DNA from 2 places in the Brevibacillus sp. NPDC058079 genome. Region 1 is predicted to be linked to the other one. Evidence: a T-box and tRNA genes for the amino acid it is inferred to sense, from the RefSeq annotation. Region 1 holds a T-box; the other holds one or more tRNA genes.
What was found. The T-box of region 1 lies ahead of trpS (tryptophan--tRNA ligase). A T-box ahead of a tRNA ligase gene usually reads a tRNA of that ligase, here a tRNA-Trp.
Positions count from the first base shown of each region.

Region 2: it encodes a tRNA-Trp, which carries the amino acid that the T-box ahead of trpS (tryptophan--tRNA ligase) is inferred to sense. The anticodon was not compared.

Region 1 covers NZ_JBHVSO010000008.1:97,102-101,483, forward strand. The annotation lists gene ACFVS2_RS22695 (helix-turn-helix domain-containing protein) at 1-739, opposite strand, end outside; gene ACFVS2_RS22700 (HXXEE domain-containing protein) at 832-1,368, opposite strand; gene ACFVS2_RS22705 (TetR/AcrR family transcriptional regulator) at 1,384-1,974, opposite strand; T-box leader at 2,106-2,383, shown strand; gene trpS (tryptophan--tRNA ligase) at 2,454-3,440, shown strand; gene ACFVS2_RS22715 (chitobiase/beta-hexosaminidase C-terminal domain-containing protein) at 3,499-4,382, opposite strand, start outside.
Region 2 covers NZ_JBHVSO010000010.1:183,185-187,566, forward strand. The annotation lists gene ACFVS2_RS26240 (hypothetical protein) at 1-137, shown strand, start outside; gene ACFVS2_RS26245 (hypothetical protein) at 626-865, shown strand; gene ACFVS2_RS26250 (hypothetical protein) at 1,022-1,315, shown strand; tRNA gene ACFVS2_RS26255 (tRNA-Ser) at 1,393-1,486, shown strand; tRNA gene ACFVS2_RS26260 (tRNA-Cys) at 1,492-1,565, shown strand; tRNA gene ACFVS2_RS26265 (tRNA-Leu) at 1,708-1,793, shown strand; tRNA gene ACFVS2_RS26270 (tRNA-Pro) at 1,799-1,877, shown strand; tRNA gene ACFVS2_RS26275 (tRNA-Tyr) at 1,887-1,972, shown strand; tRNA gene ACFVS2_RS26280 (tRNA-Gln) at 1,981-2,054, shown strand; tRNA gene ACFVS2_RS26285 (tRNA-Ile) at 2,060-2,138, shown strand; tRNA gene ACFVS2_RS26290 (tRNA-Pro) at 2,145-2,222, shown strand; tRNA gene ACFVS2_RS26295 (tRNA-Ala) at 2,227-2,303, shown strand; tRNA gene ACFVS2_RS26300 (tRNA-Asn) at 2,309-2,383, shown strand; tRNA gene ACFVS2_RS26305 (tRNA-Trp) at 2,388-2,461, shown strand; tRNA gene ACFVS2_RS26310 (tRNA-Asp) at 2,467-2,542, shown strand; tRNA gene ACFVS2_RS26315 (tRNA-Tyr) at 2,551-2,637, shown strand; tRNA gene ACFVS2_RS26320 (tRNA-Glu) at 2,710-2,797, shown strand; tRNA gene ACFVS2_RS26325 (tRNA-Glu) at 2,834-2,910, shown strand; gene ACFVS2_RS26330 (hypothetical protein) at 2,913-3,197, opposite strand; tRNA gene ACFVS2_RS26335 (tRNA-Leu) at 3,269-3,353, shown strand; tRNA gene ACFVS2_RS26340 (tRNA-Leu) at 3,358-3,440, shown strand; tRNA gene ACFVS2_RS26345 (tRNA-Lys) at 3,447-3,522, shown strand; tRNA gene ACFVS2_RS26350 (tRNA-Thr) at 3,529-3,603, shown strand; tRNA gene ACFVS2_RS26355 (tRNA-Lys) at 3,675-3,749, shown strand; tRNA gene ACFVS2_RS26360 (tRNA-Met) at 3,755-3,830, shown strand; tRNA gene ACFVS2_RS26365 (tRNA-Asn) at 3,835-3,910, shown strand; tRNA gene ACFVS2_RS26370 (tRNA-Gly) at 3,915-3,985, shown strand; gene ACFVS2_RS26375 (toprim domain-containing protein) at 4,027-4,374, shown strand; tRNA gene ACFVS2_RS26380 (tRNA-Tyr) at 4,365-4,382, shown strand, end outside.

The DNA.
Region 1 (4,382 bases):
ACAGCTTTTCCATCGTCTTGATCTCGGCATTTTGCCATTCATCTGTGGAAAAGTTGCCACCCGCAAGCTCGCGAAATGGATCAATCTCCATCATCTGCACGGCAATTTGGGTATCTTTGAAGTGAAGCATTTCGTGCGTTCTCAAAAGCATGTGAATAACCGAAATCACGCCTGCACGTGTCGGCACAACCCGATGTACAGGGACACCTCTCCGTGCCAGCTCTACATCTGCTGTCCGCAAGCAGGTGACAGCCACCTTTGTCTTGCCTGTCCTCCAAAGCTGTTCGTGGTAATCCGCCAGTTCATCGGCTGAGATTGCTCCCTCATAATGCTTAAGCCATTTGTAACCACCAGCGATACCCGCTTCATCCATAAAATGCACCAGTTCTTCTGGTGAAAATGTATCAAAGCTCACTTCATCCACCCGGATTCCCAATTGATGGGACAGGTGAAGCAAGGTTCTGTACAAGCTCGCACCGAGATGAGGCACATAAGCCATCGGCACTTGGACCTTGCCTGACTCGCTCACCATGGCATAAGGGACCTGTCCGGAGAAAAGCCACATATCCACCTCATCCACATGCGGCATGATCAGATCGAGGATCTCTTCTTCCTTCCAATAAACAATCGGCAAGTATTCAATTTCGGGAAACTCTCGCATGACTGATTCGATGATGGCAAGTGAATCATCCGCGCCTATTACGCCTAGTCGCAGCTTCAACAAAATTCCCTCTTTCACACCAATCTCTTCCTACTCGTGAACTGCTTCTGTGATCAATAAACGATTTTTTGAACACCCTCTACTAGGATAACATACTCCTTTTCTTTTTCTCATCGGGGGATCACTTTACCTGCTGCCTCCCCAATCTGGTGTGCCACGTACAAAACAGGTATGATCAACAAGCTGTACGGCAACGTGCTCCATAGCAACGGCCACGTCACAAGCCCAGCCTCAAGCAAACGATCATACGTGTACAAACTATACGGTAAAACCAATGCCACAGCCGTCACCACACCAGGTGTGTAGGTGCGAAGGACAACGGTATGACCAACATGCATGAACACATGGAGAAACATCACGTGCAAACAAACCAGAAAAAACGGGAGGTACGTTCCAGCCGAAAGTGTCGTGACAGTCAGGATGACCGCTGCCGATAAAACCGCGAAAACACAAGAGACTGCGACCGCAAATTGCGCCGTGTTCATCGAAAGTGAAGGCTCTATTATCTTCATAAGCCGTTCTGACACAGTCTGTCTAATGATGTCTTTTTTTGCTCGCACCCAGCCTTCTACCATCACGATCTCCTCGAAATCATGAAACATGAAAACGACCAAAAACAGCCAAATCAGATGGGACAGCTCCAGCATACAAGCACCCTCTTTCTATTCGTTTGCCTGCAAAATTCCATATGCCAAAAAAGATACCGTGTCGTCCGCAAGCTGCTCCGCTGTTTTCTCACCCGTCAGCAAATACCGCGTCGTCATGCGGTCTACGACTGCGATCATTGCCTCTGCCGCCACCTCCACAGACAACTCAACACGGACGTGCCCAGCATTCTGATTTTGTCGCAAGTTGACAGCAACAATCGAAGCCAACTTACGATGCAGCTCTTCGCCCTCTTCTGCCTGATACAGCACGATCCGAGTCAAATCAGGCTGCTCCTGAAAAAATCGGAACAAAGCGAGCAGATTCTCCCGTACCTGAAGGAAAACATCTTCCTTCGTCACAGCCGTTACCTTTTGACCGCTATCCGCCAATTCCCATAGCTTGGTGACGAATGTGTCCGTCAACTGCTGATACAAGCCTTCCTTGCTGTCGAAATACTGGTAAAACGACGCCTGTGTCAAGCCTGCTGTTTTCACGATGTCACTCACCCGTGTACGATGAAAGCCTTTTACTGCGAACTCAGAAGCTGCCGCCGCAAGCAACCGACTGCGACTCAACTCCCCTTTCGACAATTTGTCATTGGTCATTTTCCCACCCCGAAAGTAACTCATCAGTTATATAACTATTGAGTTATTTTTACAACTTTTGGATTTTCTTGTCAAGACCCACTTGCTTTTTCTTTCGACAGTGCGTAAAATGTTTGCTCAAAGGGTATCTTTTGATGGCAATGAGGAAGAAGAGTAGTCATTTTTCGAGACTTCAGAGAGCTGATGGTTGGTGCGAATCAGTGTTAAGGAAATGATGAATGGGCTTCCGAGCTCCAAACCGAACCCGCTCACATGGCGGCAGTAGGCTTTGGCGTTACGTCCGTACGTTACAATGGACACCGTATCAAGCTGTTTTACACAGAAACGGTACGGATCAAAGAGATTTTGCGTATGGATGATTCCTTTCGCGAAATAACAAGGGTGGCACCACGGTTCATTCGTCCCTGTCCAGGGCGGATGGACCTTTTTGTATGTAATTCGGACATTCATATTTCACGATTGAAAGGAGCAGCTTTCCCATGAAAACCATCTTTTCCGGCATTCAACCGAGCGGCATTATGACACTCGGCAACTACTTGGGCGCAATGAAGCACTTCGTTCCGCTTCAAGATCAGTTCAACTGCTTTTACTGCATCGTAGACCAGCATGCGATCACCGTTCCACAAGAGCCTGCTGTCCTGCGCGAAAACATCCGTCGTCTCGCAGCTCTCTATTTGTCCGTTGGCCTCGATCCGAACAAAATGACACTGTTCGTCCAATCGGAAGTACCGGCCCATGCCAAGCTCGGCTGGATCATGCTGTGCACCTCTTACTTGGGTGAATTGGAGCGCATGACCCAATTCAAGGACAAATCCGATGGACGCGGCGAATCCATTCCAGGCGGTCTGCTGGCTTATCCTCCATTGATGGCTGCTGATATTTTGCTGTACGGCACTGATTTCGTCCCTGTTGGCGAAGACCAGAAGCAGCATCTGGAGCTGACTCGTGATTTAGCCGCTCGTTTTAACAACCGCTATGGCGACATTTTCACCATTCCAGAGGTTCGCCTGCCTGAGACTGGTGCACGCATCATGTCCCTTGCTGAAGGCACCAAGAAAATGAGCAAATCCGATCCAAACCAAGGCGCCTTCATCTCCATGCTGGATGATGCGGACACCATCACGAAAAAAATCAAGCGCGCGCAAACGGATTCCGACAGCGTTGTGCGTTATGACAAAGCTGAAAAGCCTGCTGTCTCTAACCTCATGACCATCTACTCTCTCTGCTCCGGAAAAACACTGGATGAGATCGAAGCGATGTACGAGGGCAAGGGCTACGGCGCATTCAAAACCGAGCTGGCTGAAGTTGTCGTAGAAACACTTCGTCCGATTCAAGAACGCTTCGAGCAGCTGTTCCACTCCTCTGAGCTGGATGATATCCTGACTGCCGGGGCAGACAAAGCGAATAAGGTCGCGAACGAGATGCTGTACAAAGTGGAAAAAGTGATGGGGATGGCACGTATCTAATCCATTTCCACAACAAAAAACGGGCTGGGAAGCTGTCTCCCAACCCGTTTTCTTTTCGTCAATTGCTCTTAACCGTGACAGTTACCTTCGCTGTCTTGCCAGCGTAGCTGATCGTGATGGTCACTCTTGTTCTTGGTTTGGCATCATCCAAGACAAGAATACGCCCCGTCTCATCAACCTCTACCTGCTCGGGCTTGCTTGATGTGAACTCGATTCCCTCCGCTTCAGTAACGTCTTCTTCCGCATCATTACCGAGAATCGCCATCACCTTGAGCTGTGCTTCCTCGCCCTGGGCTAGCTTGAGAGATTTCGGATCGATCTCGATTCTTTTCAGGGCACTCTCACCGACGACATAAGTGGCCACCGTCGCTACTGTAAAGCTCCCCAGATCGCCTTCTTTCGTCACCTGGATCGCTTTTCCCTTGAGTCCAATAGCTGCTCTCCACATATTGCTCCGGTACGAATACGCCTGGAGCTTTTCGCTTGCGTCATCAGCGACTGGCAGACCAAGTGTAAAGCCTGTCTTGCCGAGATTTGTCACTTTTTTGCCGTTGCTCCACACTTGCAATAGATAGGCTTCGCCAGGGTTAGTCACACCTTTCCACCCGTCCCCATTTGCTTCCGTCAAAGAGAGGGCAAACTCTCTTGCACGCTGAGCGGAAAAGTATGCGCTAGGCACCTCTACCCATGCTTCGCTGTCCAAGGTTACGCGAATGCCTACCTCTTTTTCCTTCAATTGTTCAACCAGCTTCTGTTCCAGGGTCACTGTCCGATCAGCTGATTCTCCTTTGCGAGAACGCGTGTCGCTCGCATCGTCATCGCTTTCTTCCACTTGAATGAACAGCACCGGAGCAAAGCCAATCTTGTCTTTCACTGACTCGATTGCTTTCATGAATTCTCCGAGTACGTCTAGAAGTTCATCTACTTGTTCGTCATCTGCCT
Region 2 (4,382 bases), on a different contig from region 1:
TTTTTAATGGTACTTTCTATATTGAATCCTCTAAAAAGGAAGCAGCTGAAGGAATCAAAGAAATTACAGAAAGCGAATTCTTCAAGGTAAAAATGATGATTGCAGAACAGAACGAAGTCGAACAACAAGCTTCATAAATAAACAAAGCCGACTCTATTTGGAGCGGCTTTGTTTATTGTATAGGATAGAAGGTTAACACTCGGAATTTAGTGATAACAATTAGATTTGAGCATAAGTCATCTATAATCCTCACCCGTTGTTGTTATTTACACAACGTAATGTTCTTAAAAGTAATGACCAATTTCAAATGTAGCGCATACATTGGAGATATCGATACTGACTTTTTTCATGCATTTATCCCTCGGAAAAATATTGTCTGACTCTCTGAAATTCTTCTGAAAATTGGGATGTTAAACACTGGAAAAAACCAGCAACCATGCGGGTTTGAGGGGTGCGACAAAATTTTACCAAAAAGGGTGTTGACTATATTCAATGGTGGTGATATTATTAGTTCATCGAATAACAAAACTAACCTCGAACACAGGTTAAGACAATTCGATGGAATAATATCAAAACAACCTGTATAACATGAATCATAAAATACAAAAAAGCGGAGGTGAAAGACATGTTAAACAAGATCAAGGGACATAATGAATTGAATGAAACAGCAGCAGTGGATAGCAATCGTCCTCTTGGCTCAACATGCCTAAAGCCAGAAGCTTTTATTGATAGCAAACATGAGGAAAGAAGTATCTATACAAAGCAAACGCAATTTCCGGGGTGGTATCGCCCAAAAGGATTGGGTTTTTTAAGGGAAAGTATATCTATAGGATCATTGTATTCAAAAATCGTTTCGGTTTTTTGAATATCAATGGCATAGGAGTACCTTCCAACGTAACCATAGGGCTACGCTTAAAACACCCAATCGGAGAAATCTTATCGGGTGTTTTTTGTTGTAGCCTTTTCGGTTTCCAATAAACACCAATCATGAAGACAAAACTAATAAATGGAGGTGAAAGACATGATGAGAAAGATGAATATCGGTGGCAATCGCCAGTTTAATAAATTTGATATTCAGCCAGTGGGCAGATTTAGCTCGCTTATTCAAACATGCCTTTTACCGAAAACCAACCACGAGATTAGTAAGCATGATGATAACAATCTGTATTCAGCAACAGAAGAAGTGGCGTTTTGGGGAGGATTGCACCCAAAACAACAGGGTCGTCTTATCGAAAAAATACCTATATACTCGTTTTTCTTGGAGTGGTGTACCCATTTACAAGAGAGTCGTGATATAAGTGCATTTTCAGTGTAGCGTGTAAGCTACTGATAAGACACCCATCGTAAAGATCGGGTGTTTTTTTGTACCCAATTTCAGAAAATAAACAACGTGGATAGGTACTCAAGTGGTTATAAGAGGATCCCCTGCTAAGGGATTAGGCGATGTAATAGTCGTGCAAGGGTTCGAATCCCTTTCTATCCGCCAGATGTGGGCAAGTAGCCAAGTGGCAAGGCTGTAGACTGCAAATCTACGAGCGAGGGTTCGATTCCCTCCTTGTCTTCCAATCAAAATAAAGGAGGTATGCAATTCTGGAACCTGGTGAGGAACACACTCAACTAAATATCGCCTGTTCGACAATGGGTTAAGTCACCAAGCTTTCACCTTGGAGTAACGAGTTCGAGTCTCGTACAGGCGATCAATAGGATGTGGATATGGTGGAATGGCAGACACGTCAGAATGAGATTCTGATATCCGAAAGGTTGTGGGGGTTCAAGTCCCTCTATCCACACCAATTAACGGGATGTAGCTCAGTTTGGCTTAGAGCACTCGCTTTGGGAGCGAGGGGTCGCAGGTTCGAGTCCTGTCATCCCGACCAAAAATAGATGGGAGTATAGAGCGTAATGGTAGCGTCCTCGGCTGTAAACCGAGTACCTTCGGGTCTTGGAGGTTCAAGTCCTTCTGCTCCCACCATGTACTATCGGGGATTCGTTTAGTGGTAGGACATAGCACTTTGACTGCTATTGCGTAGGTTCGATTCCTGCATCCCCTGCCAAATATGTTGATGTAGCTCAGTCTGGTTTAGAGCATTCGGCTGATAACCGAAAGGTCGATGGTTCGAATCCATCCATCAACACCACATTATCTGGATGTAGTTCAGCTTGGTTAGAACGCTTGCCTTGGGAGCAAGAGGTCGTAGGTTCGAATCCTACCATCCAGACCATCATGGGGTCGTAGCTCCAATTGGTAGAGCAACTGTTTTGCACGCAGAGGGTTGAGGGTTCAAGTCCCTCCGATTCCACCAAATATTGACGTATAGCTCAGAGGTAGAGCAACCCGCTGTTAACGGGAAGGTCGTAGGTTCGACACCTACTACGTCAGCCATTGTAGGGCAATAGTTCAACGGTAGAACAGCGGCTTCCAACCCCGCTGGTGTGGGTTCAATTCCTACTTGCCCTGCCAAATCTGGTTCTTTAGTTCAATCGGGAGAACGCTCCGTTGTCAGCGGAGAGGTAACGGGATCGAAACCCGTAGGAACCGCCACATATTATGGGCAGATATGCAAGATGGATAAAGCAGGCTGACTGTAAATCAGTCCCCGAAAGGGTTCGGGAGTTCGAATCTCTCTCTGCCCACCATACCAAAAAAAGAAAGGATGTGTTCTCAATGCGAGAGAGCGATGAAGTGCGTGAGGAAACGGAAGTGAATATGGCGTGGTAGACAAACGGTAAAGTCCCCTGACTTTCAATCAGGAGTTCATTATGGGCATTGCGGGTTCAAGTCCCGTCCACGTCACCAACTTTATTATTCAAGCGAGTAGTAGGAAAGTGATGTGGCTCTGTTGACAAATTGGCTAAGTCACCAGACTTTCAATCTGGTCAGTTCGGGTTCGAGTCCCGTCAGAGTCACCAAATTATTCAGCAAACATAATCGACAATATTTCCTCAGAGGTATACTCGGTTCCATGAATATAACGCTCAATAACTTTTGCCAGGATAGCTTTTCCGTTAATACGGCTTTGCTTGGCATCAAGAATGTTTAGGACGATTCGATCCATTTCCTTTTGAATCTCCTCATGGATAGCTTTAACAAAGGCAGTGTTTGTTGGGTAATCAGGCATCCCTTTTGGAAAGCCGTTAGAAATATCATGTTTAGACCACTTTTCAAGCATAATTTTTGCTTTACTGTATTCGATCACTGTATCACCAAATTCATGAGTTTTAATTCTATGCTATTACGTGGAGAACAAGATTTCAACATAATATTTATGCGGGTATGGTTGGAATGGCAGACACGGGGAGCTTAAAATTCTCTACCGAAAGGTGTACAGGTTCAAGTCCTGTTACCCGCACCATTAGGCGGATGTGGTGGAATTGGCAGACACGGTAGATTCAAAACCTACTGCTTCGGCGTGAGGGTTCGACTCCCTTCTTCCGCACCAAACAATGGGCGTTTAGCTTAGCTGGTAGAGCAATCGACTTTTAATCGAGAGGTCGTAGGTTCAAATCCTACAACGCCCACCATCATATGCTGGCTTAGTTCAGAGGAAGAACGCTTGCCTTGTAAGCAAGATGTCGGGGGTTCGATTCCCTCAGCCAGCACCATATTAACAAAACTATGAAAGGATGTGACTTGGAATGAAGAGTGACAAGGGAAGTAAATCAGATAAATAAATGTCCTCGTGGCTCAATGGTAGAGCAAGGAGCTTTTAACTCCGAGGTTACAGGTTCAAGTCCTGTCGGGGACACCAATTATTGCGGAGTAGAGCAGTGGTTAGCTTGCTTGGCTCATACCCAAGAGATCAAGGGTTCGAATCCCTTCTCCGCAACCAATATTGTCTCGTAGCTCAGTGGTAGTAGCAACCGCCTGTTAAGCGGAATGTCGTAGGTTCGATCCCTACCGAGACAGCCAGTGTGCGGGTGTAATTTAACGGTAGAATATCAGCTTGCCATGCTGAAGGCAGGGGTTCGATTCCCCTTATCCGCTTCCATTAACTTAACTAACGAAAGGAATGATTTTGATGACTTATGGGATTTGTTATTGAGGGATTTAATGATGAAAAGAAAGTGAAAGAAGTAATGCCAAATGCTCATTGCGTTGTAACAAAAGGAACCAGAATGAATGGCCGAGTAAAAATGGATCTTAAAAAAGCTTTGACAACATGTGAGGAGTTGTTCTTGTTGACTGATCCTGATGAAGCGGGAGATAAATTAGCAGAAATGGTCTTACGTCAGTATCCTTCGTTACAACGTGTAGTTTTAGATAGAAACGCTTGTTTATGCTACCGAAATCAAAAAGTGAAAGTAGGGGTTGAGCATTGTGAAACAAGTTATTTGAAACGTGTATTAAGCGAATATGTAACTACGGGGGTATAGCGCGTAAT